Bremerella alba: one gene and its partner. Each later gene encodes a partner of the first gene's protein in a complex. Links are inferred from orthologs where the notes say so. Each region holds a gene or a part of one and is shown in the gene's direction. Other genes may lie near its edges.

The links. Proteins that work in one complex are often made in the same cells at the same time.
Region 2: the proteins of tsaD (region 1) and tsaE are in contact, whole or in part, in a crystal structure (PDB 6N9A), measured with the Thermotoga maritima proteins. The link is inferred for Bremerella alba from one-to-one orthologs. Residues at the interface, in WP_004082750.1 of Thermotoga maritima: Cys10, Asp11, Arg49, His50, Leu82, Gly84, Gly135, Gly136, Glu154, Thr155, Leu156, Asp157, Asp158, Ser159, Glu162, Asp165, Lys166, Arg169, Leu170, Tyr175, Lys213, Thr214, Leu217, Tyr218, Gln221, Arg222, Asn324; in WP_004082108.1 of Thermotoga maritima: Leu37, Gly38, Lys46, Lys57, Val59, Lys60, Ser61, Thr63, Phe64, Thr65, Leu66, Met67, Val69, Pro71, Tyr82, Arg83, Leu84, Asp86, Asp88, Phe89, Asp93, Ile128, Asp130, Glu131, Arg134.

Annotation. Positions count from the first base shown.
Region 1 is NZ_JABRWO010000022.1:490-5,401, reverse strand. What follows is about bases 1,874-4,858. They hold tsaD (tRNA (adenosine(37)-N6)-threonylcarbamoyltransferase complex transferase subunit TsaD), read left to right. Parts: upstream 1,874-2,847; coding sequence 2,848-3,870; downstream 3,871-4,858. Other genes in these bases: HOV93_RS24700 (S41 family peptidase), read left to right, coding at 1,874-2,830. Also shown: HOV93_RS24710 (MTH1187 family thiamine-binding protein), read right to left, coding at 1-58; HOV93_RS24705 (DUF1207 domain-containing protein), read left to right, coding at 490-1,356; more of HOV93_RS24700, read left to right, coding at 1,487-1,873.
Region 2 is NZ_JABRWO010000011.1:12,920-17,577, reverse strand. Bases 959-3,689 are described here. They hold tsaE (tRNA (adenosine(37)-N6)-threonylcarbamoyltransferase complex ATPase subunit type 1 TsaE), read left to right. Parts: upstream 959-1,949; coding sequence 1,950-2,429; downstream 2,430-3,689. Other genes in these bases: HOV93_RS18610 (DUF1559 domain-containing protein), read right to left, coding at 2,841-3,689; HOV93_RS18615 (hypothetical protein), read right to left, coding at 2,434-2,748; HOV93_RS26475 (thiamine-phosphate kinase), read left to right, coding at 1,019-1,936. Outside these bases: HOV93_RS18630 (trypsin-like peptidase domain-containing protein), read left to right, coding at 1-735; HOV93_RS18605 (hypothetical protein), read right to left, coding at 3,758-4,658. UniProt on the Escherichia coli protein: Required for the formation of a threonylcarbamoyl group on adenosine at position 37 (t(6)A37) in tRNAs that read codons beginning with adenine.

The DNA of each region.
Region 1 (4,912 bases):
ATTCGCTCACAGAGTCTCCTTTATTAAGAGGAGACATACTGAATTCTAAGAGAACCATGAAAGCCGTTTCTTGTCTAAAACACGAGTGTTTGAATTTAGTTTACCAATGCACTATTTTGATAAAAAGTGATCTTGGGGTCCACCTTGCACCTCGTTACACTTCGCTGTCATCCTCGGTACCCGATTATGCCGATAAGCATGGTTATCACGGATGTATTAAACAAAATGCTATCAGGTACTCCCCACCTTGCGATGATATTAAACGTCCGGCTCGCAGTCATTTTGATTCTAAGCAGCTTCGCGCTCCCGTCGTGGGCTAGTGCGCAGACCGGACTGGGTTGGCCTGACCCAACGAATATGTTCCCAGGACAAAGATCCCCTTACCTGGAACCCATTCTTGATTTTCCCACAGATGAACGGACACCTCAAATCCGGTCAGTCGCCTACGATAATCCGCTTGGACAACCCGTAGTCGAAAGCGGCCTTACGATGATCAATCAACCAGGTCCCGGCCAAGTTCCTTGGGTAGAGCCGACCTATCCCGATTCGGTTTACCAACGGCCAATCACTGTGGTTGAAGAAGAGGCTCCTTACGAATGGACCGTTCTTCCTAAAGGGATGGTCTACAAGTCGTATCTAACCGGGCAAAAAGAATCTCGTCTGTCTGCTCAGCTGGTAAAAATCACCGACGACAATTGGATGCTGGACGGCAACCTGGGCGGACGCTTTGGTGTTTTGCGATATGGACGTGATTCCTCGTTTCTGTCGGATGGTATTCAGTGGGACGTGGAAGGATCGTCTCACGTACGTCTTGATATCCCCGAAGATGTTGACGTTCGATCAGCCGATTTCCGCGCCGGAACGCAGCTTACATGGAGCTACGCCGCCGATCCACGCCATCGCTCAAGATTCGGCTATTACCACTTGAGTTCCCATTTGGGAGACGAGTTTCTGCTAAAGAACCCTGGCTATGACCGTTTAAACTATGCCCACGACCTAATTATCTTTGGGCATTCGTATTACTTCACTCCGAGGCTAAGAGTCTATGGTGAAGCAGGCTGGGCGTTTTACCATTTGGTCGCCGATCCTTGGGAATTTCAATTCGGTATCGAATGGGCTCCCAACGAGCGAACTAGTCCGTGGGGGGAACCCTTTGTCGCCATAGGAACCCACTTGCGTCAGGAAGTGAACTTCGGTGGTAGCTTTGTCGTGCAAGCCGGGTGGGCCTGGGTTGGAGACATTCCTGGACGAACTCTGCGAATGGGCCTTCATTATCACAATGGAGATAGTACCCAGAACTCGTTCTACGATAACTTTGAACAGCAAATTGGCTTCGGTATCTGGTACGACTTCTAATCGCCGACCGCCCAGTCTTTCAATTGCCGCAGGTTTCTCTGGGTTCTATAATTTCTCCCAGATCGCAATCGTATGTTTTTCGGTCCTTTTCGCGCAAGCCCTTCAATCATTCAGGTGAGGATACCATTCCATGCCGTGGAAAAACCACTTGCTGTTCGTTCTGATTCTGGCCTTCGGAACGTCCAATCTTGCAACCGCAGTGGAAGTCGCCAAGAGCGAAGACCCAACCGATCCTGACAACGTCTATGCCAATGTTGACGAAGAGTATGTCGAGCTGATTCAGCTATTCGCGGATACGCTCGATCAGGTCGACCGGAATTACGTCAAGGACGTGGACCGTCGAGAGTTGATGGAAGCCGCCATTCGGGGCGTAATCTCCAAACTGGACCCCTATTCCAATTATATCGCTCCGGAAGATCTCGAACGCTTCAAGACGGGCGTAGAGAGCGAGTTCGGTGGTATCGGCATTCAAGTTTCTACACGAGACGGGCAATTGGTCGTCACGAGCCCATTGTTCGGAACGCCAGCTTACGAGGCCGGAATTATCGCCGGAGATCGCATCACGCATATTGAAGGGGAAGAGACCAAAGGCCTGACGATCGATGATGCCATCAAAAAGCTCAAAGGACCGATCGGCACCGATGTCACGATGACCGTCTATCACCCTAGTACTTTCACCAGCGAGAAAGTCACCGTTCGCCGCGAACTGGTTCAGATTGAAACGGTGCTTGGTGACGAACGCCTGGAGGGGGGCACCTGGGACTTTATGTTCGATCATGCCGATAAGATCGGGTACGTTCGGGTTTCTGCGTTCAGCCGGCATACTGCCGATGATTTGCATCAGGCAATCACTCGACTTTTGGATGACGGAATGAAGGGGCTTGTGCTCGATCTTCGATCCAATCCCGGCGGACTCTTAACCTCGGCGGTTGAGATCTGCGACATGTTTATCGAAGAAGGCAAGATCGTTAGCACCGAAGGGCGAAATTCCCCCAAACGAGTATGGACAGCAGAAAAAGACGGAACATTGCCAGACTTTCCGATGGTCATTTTAATCGACCACTACAGCGCTAGTGCCAGTGAAATTTTGTCGGCGTGCCTGCAAGATCACGATCGAGCCACGATCGTTGGCGAACGAAGCTGGGGCAAGGGTAGCGTTCAGAACATCGTCGAACTTGAGGAAGGTAAAAGTGCTTTGAAGCTTACGACTGCCGGCTACCAGCGTCCCAGCGGCGAAAAGATCCACCGATTCGAAGGGGATACGGACAGCGACAAGTGGGGAGTCTCTCCGGACGAAGGCCAGGATGTAAAGTTGAGCCGAGAGCAGAAAGTGGCCTACCATACCTACCGTCGGATGCGGGATCAGGATACGATCATTCCACACCCGCCGGCCCCACAATCGGTACTTTCTGAAACCGACCCGGTGTTAAGCAAAGGGCTCGAACACCTCAAGGCGGAGATTTCTTCTTCCTGAACCGCAACGCTCAAGCGATGAAAATACTGACGATTGAATCGACCTGCGATGAGACAGCCGCAGCCGTTATCACCGATGATCTACAGGTACTTTCTTCGGTCGTAGCTTCACAGGATGAACTCCATCAAAGGTTTGCCGGAGTCGTTCCCGAAATTGCCGCCCGGGCTCACCTGGAACGATGCTTGCCTGTAATCGACGAGGCAATCCTTAAAGCGAATATCCAATTGGCGGATATCGATGCCGTTGCCGTCGCGAATATGCCGGGGCTCGCTGGCTCACTTTTAGTCGGCGTCACTGCGGCCAAGACCCTGGCATGGCTTCTCGACAAGCCGCTGATCGGCATCAATCACCTGCAAGGGCATATCTATGCGTGTCAGGTCGCTTTCCAAAGACCTATTTTCCCCTGCATTGGGCTGATCATCAGTGGGGGTCACTCGACAATTTACCACTGCAAAAGCCCTTTCGACTTCGAGCCTCTCGGAGGAACAATCGACGACGCGGCAGGTGAATCGTTTGACAAAGTTGCATCGATGCTAGGACTACCGTACCCAGGTGGCCCCTCGCTCTCGAAGTGTGCCATGAACGGAAATCCGAAAGCTTTCGCATTTCCACGCCCGTTTCTGAAAGATTCATCCCGACTCGACTTCAGTTTTAGCGGACTGAAAACGGCGGTGCGATACGAGATTGCCGGTCCTGGCGCTGTCGACTTCAAATCGTTGACTATCGACGACCAACGCAAAGCGGATATCGCGGCAAGCTTCGAACAGGCGGTCATCGATTGCCTGGTGGGAAAGACGATGCAGGCCATGAAGACGACAGGGATTCAGCGGATTTGTGTCGGAGGTGGTGTCGCTGCGAACAGACGATTCCGTGCGGCCTTGGAAGAAGAAGTGGCAGCTACCGGCGGAGAGCTGCTAATCGCTCCCATGCACTTGTGCACTGATAATGCCGTCTTAGGCGCGATCGCTGTAGAAAAAATAAAAGCCGGGCAGGTCGACGATCTCTCGCTCGACGCGTTGCCCGGCTTAATTCGTAATTAAAAGCACATCCGCAAAAGACAGAGCCACTGGCTCAGCCGTCACGATTATTGGATGCCAGTATTCCCACCGGTGGTATCCATGGCACCAGTATTGGTCCCCTGGAAGGTGTACGAGACAACTTCACCGATCGAAGAGAACAGTGGCGTGCCGTTAAATCGCACGTAGCGACGGTCGGCCGAAACCACAGCGAATGCGGAGAAGTTCGTACCTTCAGGAAGCGTCGTGATCACCGGACGGTAACCGACTGAATTTCGGACCCGGCGAACGAAATCGTTCGATCCTTTGTCGACGTCTGAAACGTATTCTTCCGAAGCGGTCGAACCCTCCGAAGCACTATTCAGCTTTGCAGCAACCAACTCGCGAGTCATTGCAGCTTGGGTTTCCACAGCAACCTGAACTTGTTGTTCTGACAGACTCTCTGTTCGCCGGCCTTCCGGTACGGTGAACGTCACGAGTGCTCCGTCTTTACCCAATTCCAGCTGCTGTCGCTCGTGCCGTTGGTCTTCCGTTCCATAGTTGGTGAACACATCAACGGTGATCTTACCGGCAGTCACATCGCCCCAAATCTTGCGAACGAGCATCTTGTAATCACCCTTGAAACCCTTGGGGACAACGTAGGCCTCGTAGGCACCATCCGTACCAGCATCCCCTAGAGACGAGACCGCATCACCCAGGAAAATACCACCCGAGATGGTTCGCGGATTGTGCTGCGAGCAAACGCTTCCGCTTGGTTCCTCGATGATTAAGTCCAGGTCAGATTGCCCCGACCAGGTCACTTTCACAATCGCATCGCGAACAAGTGCTTCACGGATACGCTCGTTGAACTGCTCGGCCACATCATTCTTCTTGTCCGCAAGCAACTGCTGGAGCTGTGCTTTGGCGGTATTGAAAGCTTCCTGACGAATATCGAGTTGTTCTTTTGGCCATTCCTGCGAGAGAATTCCAATGCAGGCCCAGCGAATCGCTTCTTCGTCTTCTAAACGCTTAGCAGCTTTCAAGCCCCAGGAATAAGGCTCTGGTCGCAGCGGTTCCATCTGAGCGA
Region 2 (4,658 bases), on another replicon or contig:
GACGGTCAGATGATCGGCATCAATGTGGCCGTTCGTGTGGGTGCCCAAGGCATTGGCTTTGCGATTCCGGTCGACAACGTTATGGAAATCTCTTCCCGCATGATGTCGACCGAACGCATGAGCGATCAATCGCACGGCATCCGCGGCAAGACCCTGTGGGAAGACGACACGCCCATCTTCAAGGTCACCGGCGTCGAGAAAGACAGCCCTGCCGATGCGGCTGGCCTGCGAATCGGCGACACGCTGACTAAGATTGGCGAACAACCCATCCAGCGTCAGCTCGACATCGAACTGGCTCTGCTCAACCGCACGCTCAACGAAGAAGTGACCCTAGAGGTCAACCGAGCTGGTGAAACGGGCAAACAGTTGGCCATCGTCACCAAGAGCGTTAGTGGTGCCACCAACGTCTCGGACCTGGCTTGGCGAACGATGGGCGTCCGGGTGAAGGCCATGCCTGAACCGGATTTCTCGCAACTGGCCAGCCGTTACCGAGGCGGACTGCAAGTGACCGCCGTGCGAGCTGGCAGCCCAGCCGAAGTCGAAGGCATCCAGACCGGCGACATCCTGGTCGGAATGCACGACTGGGAAACGATCTCGTACGAGAACCTCGACTACATCCTGAAGAACAAGTCGGTCACCACACGCGGTGCGATTCGCTTCTACATTCTGCGAGAACGCGACACCCTGTACGGCGACATCAGCCTGGCCGCCACTCAACAAGTCACGCAGCGATAGCACTTAATCGCTGCCACAACCGGGGCGTGGGGCGCACTTAGTCCCTCGCCCCCGGTGACCTTTGACCAATCGCTCCAGCGACGACTTAAGTCTCTAGTCCCCTCGCCCCTCCGGGGAGAAGGTTAGGGTGAGAGGCCAACCAGGGTCCCGCCTTCCACCCCAGCAAGCAGCAAAGCGTCTCCGTTCGTCTGACGTGGCCCAAATCAGCCCAACCTTCGAACCGAGCCGCGTCTCTTCTATAATTCACAGGCAACCCAAACGCACCCTGTGAAAGTCTCTCGCCGTGGAACAAGCGTTCCTCAAGTATCTTGCCGCTCAAAAGCAAACGATTTCGCCCGATAGCATTGGCATCGGTGACGACGCCGCCGTGCTATCGTGGCAGGCCGATCAGAAGCTGGTCGTCTGTACCGACCTGATCTCGGACGAGACCGACTTTCACCTGGCTGAGGTCACACCGCAGCAGATCGGCCGCAAGGCCTTGGCCATCAATCTCAGCGACATCGCCGCCATGGCCTGCGAGCCCGTAGGAGCGTTCCTGACGCTGCTTCTGCCCCAGGGAGCCCCGTCGCTCGAGCTGGCTAAACAGATCTACGAGGGAGCCGCTCAGCTAGGAGCAACGTTCAACTGTCCGATCTTGGGTGGCGACACGAACAGCTGGCCCGGTAAGCTGGCCGTCAGTGTTACGGTGCTGGGACGTTGTCCGCGGGATAAGCCGCTACTGCGTGAAGGAGCCCAACCTGGCGACGCGATCTATGTGACCGGGTCCCTTGGTGGTAGCATCCTCGGCGGGCACATCGACTTTCAACCGCGCATTAGCGAGGCGATCCGTCTTCGCGAGATTTGCGGTTTGACCGCAGGCATGGATATCAGCGACGGCATCTCGATCGACCTGCCGCGGCTGTGCGAGCAAAGCAGGGTCGGGGCCGAGATCGACGCTCGTCTGCTTCCCATTTCTGACGCGGCAAAACAAATGAGCCAATCCACCGGCAGGCCCCCATGGTGGCATGCCCTGAATGATGGCGAGGATTTCGAGCTTCTCTTCACCGTGCCGGGGGCCGAGGCCGCTCACCTGGAAGCCCAATGGACTGATTCAACCCCAGTGACAAAAATAGGAACCATTCAATCAGGCACTAAGCTGTTCTTGCTGGACGAAACCGGCCAGCGCCAGCCCTTGAAGCCAGAAGGTTTTTCGCACCAATAGCCAACAAGCCACCATGAGCAACATCACCTGGGAAGCGACCAGCGAAGACGATACCAACAAACTCGGGAGCATTCTCGCCGAGGCCATCCCGCCGGGCACCGTCGTCGCCCTGAACGGCACACTCGGAGCCGGCAAAACGCGGCTAGTCAAAGCGATGGCCAACCAACTGGGCATCCCGGCCGAAGACGTCGTCAGCCCGACGTTCGTCATCATGCAGCGTTACTACGGCAACAAAACGCTTTATCACTTCGACGTCTACCGCATTAAAGACGATGACGAATTCCTGGAACTCGGCCCCGAGGAGTATTTCGACTCCGACGGCATCACACTATTGGAATGGGCCGACCGAGTCGTCAACTGCCTGCCTCACGATTACCTGCGGATCGATATCGAAGTCCTAGGAGAGACGTCGCGGCAGTTCACAATCTCGTCAGTCGGAACCGATCTCGATAACGTGCCGCTGCAGGTAAAAGACGCATTGGAAGCGTCGTAAGCCGCTAGGGGGCACCACCCGCTGCGAGGCCCTTCTTAACGCTTGCCGACAGTCGTTTGGCATGTTGCTTAATCTGGCGATCATTGCCCAGCGAAGCAATCTGCTGGACCGAAGCCGCTTCTCCCATCAGGCCGGCTTCTTCGAGGCCAATAGTCAACTGCAACAACGTTTGTTCTTCAAACTGACCCGTTTTGGCCACTTCATCGAGCGTGGCAACAAACTGATCTCGCGAAAGTGCTTCCGGCGGCGGCGGCACTTCGCTCGACGAGCAACCGACGACCGCAACGACCAGGACAAACAATAGGAATCGAATGAGCATCTTGGGATTTTCCCGAGCAATGGTTGTGATGAAGAAAAAAGGCCCCACGCCAGCGCGTACGTTGCGCGACGTGGGGCTGTGGATCTCGCCGATTAATACTGGCCCAAAACGTTGCCGTCTCGAACGCGACCTAGATTCTTGTAGGTGTCGGTATCGATGGTCTCGCTAAGAAAGTGGACCGAGCCATCGCCGAACAAAAACAGTGCTCCGCCAGGATGGGCACTGGTAAAGTTATAGGAACCCGCCGCGCCGTTGATCCCGTAATAGCCGGTCGTCATGATGGCGTTGTTATGGTAGTACGTTCCACTGCTGGTTCCTCCAATCCAAAGGGTCGCCTTCTTTTGGGTCCAGTTCGTTTTCTTCAACGTGCTGCGTTCACCGACCGAAGCCACATTGCTTAACCCGTCGGTCATATCTCGGAACTTGACGAACGAGTTGTCGTAGAATGTGCCGTCGGCACCACTTCCCCCGAGATAGTGCGAAGCACCGACGCCGGTGTAGTTCGACTTGCCATAGCCACTCAAGTGAATGTTGAGCCCGCTAGAAGGATCGGAAGGACAAATGAACGCGTCCAAGGGCAATTTCGCCAGGTCTTCCATGTCGGTTATGTTGAACCAGGCCTCATCGTAGGCGCCAACCGCTTTCATCTCGTCGAGCAGTGCCGACTGTTCCACGTACGGCAAAAGGTAGGTTCCCCAGCCCATGAAATTATTGCTGCTGCCCACATCGATCCAGCCGGGAGGAAGCGAAGAGAACGTGTCGTGGTAGTTGTGCATCGCCAAACCCAATTGCTTCAGGTTGTTGTTGCACTGAATACGGCGGGCCGCCTCGCGAGCTTGTTGCACGGCCGGCAGAAGCAACGCAATCAGAACGCCGATGATCGCAATGACCACCAACAGTTCGACCAAGGTGAACGCAGATTTTTTGTGGGCAATTTTCATGGATCTCTTCTAAGCCGTAAAAGTGATAAACAGAAGTCAAAGTTCAAAACAAATCCGCCGAACGATCGTTACGCCAAAGGCAATGCCTGAGTGAACACTTGATCCTCGCCGTCGATTTCCGCTGCCTCGACGCGAAGGTAAACATGGTTTTGCAGCGCCGCCGAACCTTGCGGTAAACTCCAGCGGCAGGTTTCGCCTGTCTCTTCGTGAAGCGTTCCCTGGGCAGAAACAACACGAATCGTGCAGGGGGCAGAGAGCTCGACGTGAAGCTGGCCATCGGTCTGCTCCAGACGTTTCAACTTGATGCGTCCTTCCAAGCAAGCGTAGAAGTCGCCGTTGCGGTACGCTCTCAGACAGGCCGCCGATAAGTCTTCGGCCGGCGTATTGGCGTCAACCAACAGGACGTTTTGCCCCTGGAAAGCCGGGTCCGAGTTGTGAGCATGGTCGGAAACTGCAAACGCGTAACAGCGGCGACCCGTCGCCAAAACGGCGTCCCACTCGTTGAGCGACCATCCTTTGCCGTTAAGCATGTGGGCCGTGTTGTTCCAGATTTCCATTCCCAGAACACGCGGGTCGAAGTCGAGAAATTCAAGCAACTGCTTGTGCGACGCGCCGCTCCATACCGGGTGATTGATCGTTACGCCGCCCCCATCAGCCACCTGAAGCTCAGCGAACATCCGCGAAAAGGCATCCTTCCACGGCAAGCCGGTCCCCATCGTATAGCCATGCTTGTTGAGCATGTACTTGCTCCGGGCATCGAACGTGCCGCTCCGAAACTCGGAACCGACCGCGTTGAAATGCCCGTTGTGATCGGTCATCGAGTGATGCTCGGCATTCGGACAAATGATGACGTCCGACGGAATTTGCGTGAAGCAAGGTCCACCGACCTCGAAGGGCATCCTTTCCTGCAATCCGGCCGGCAGTTTGTCGTACCAGCCTGACTTCGGATCTTGAATGATTTCGTTCCAG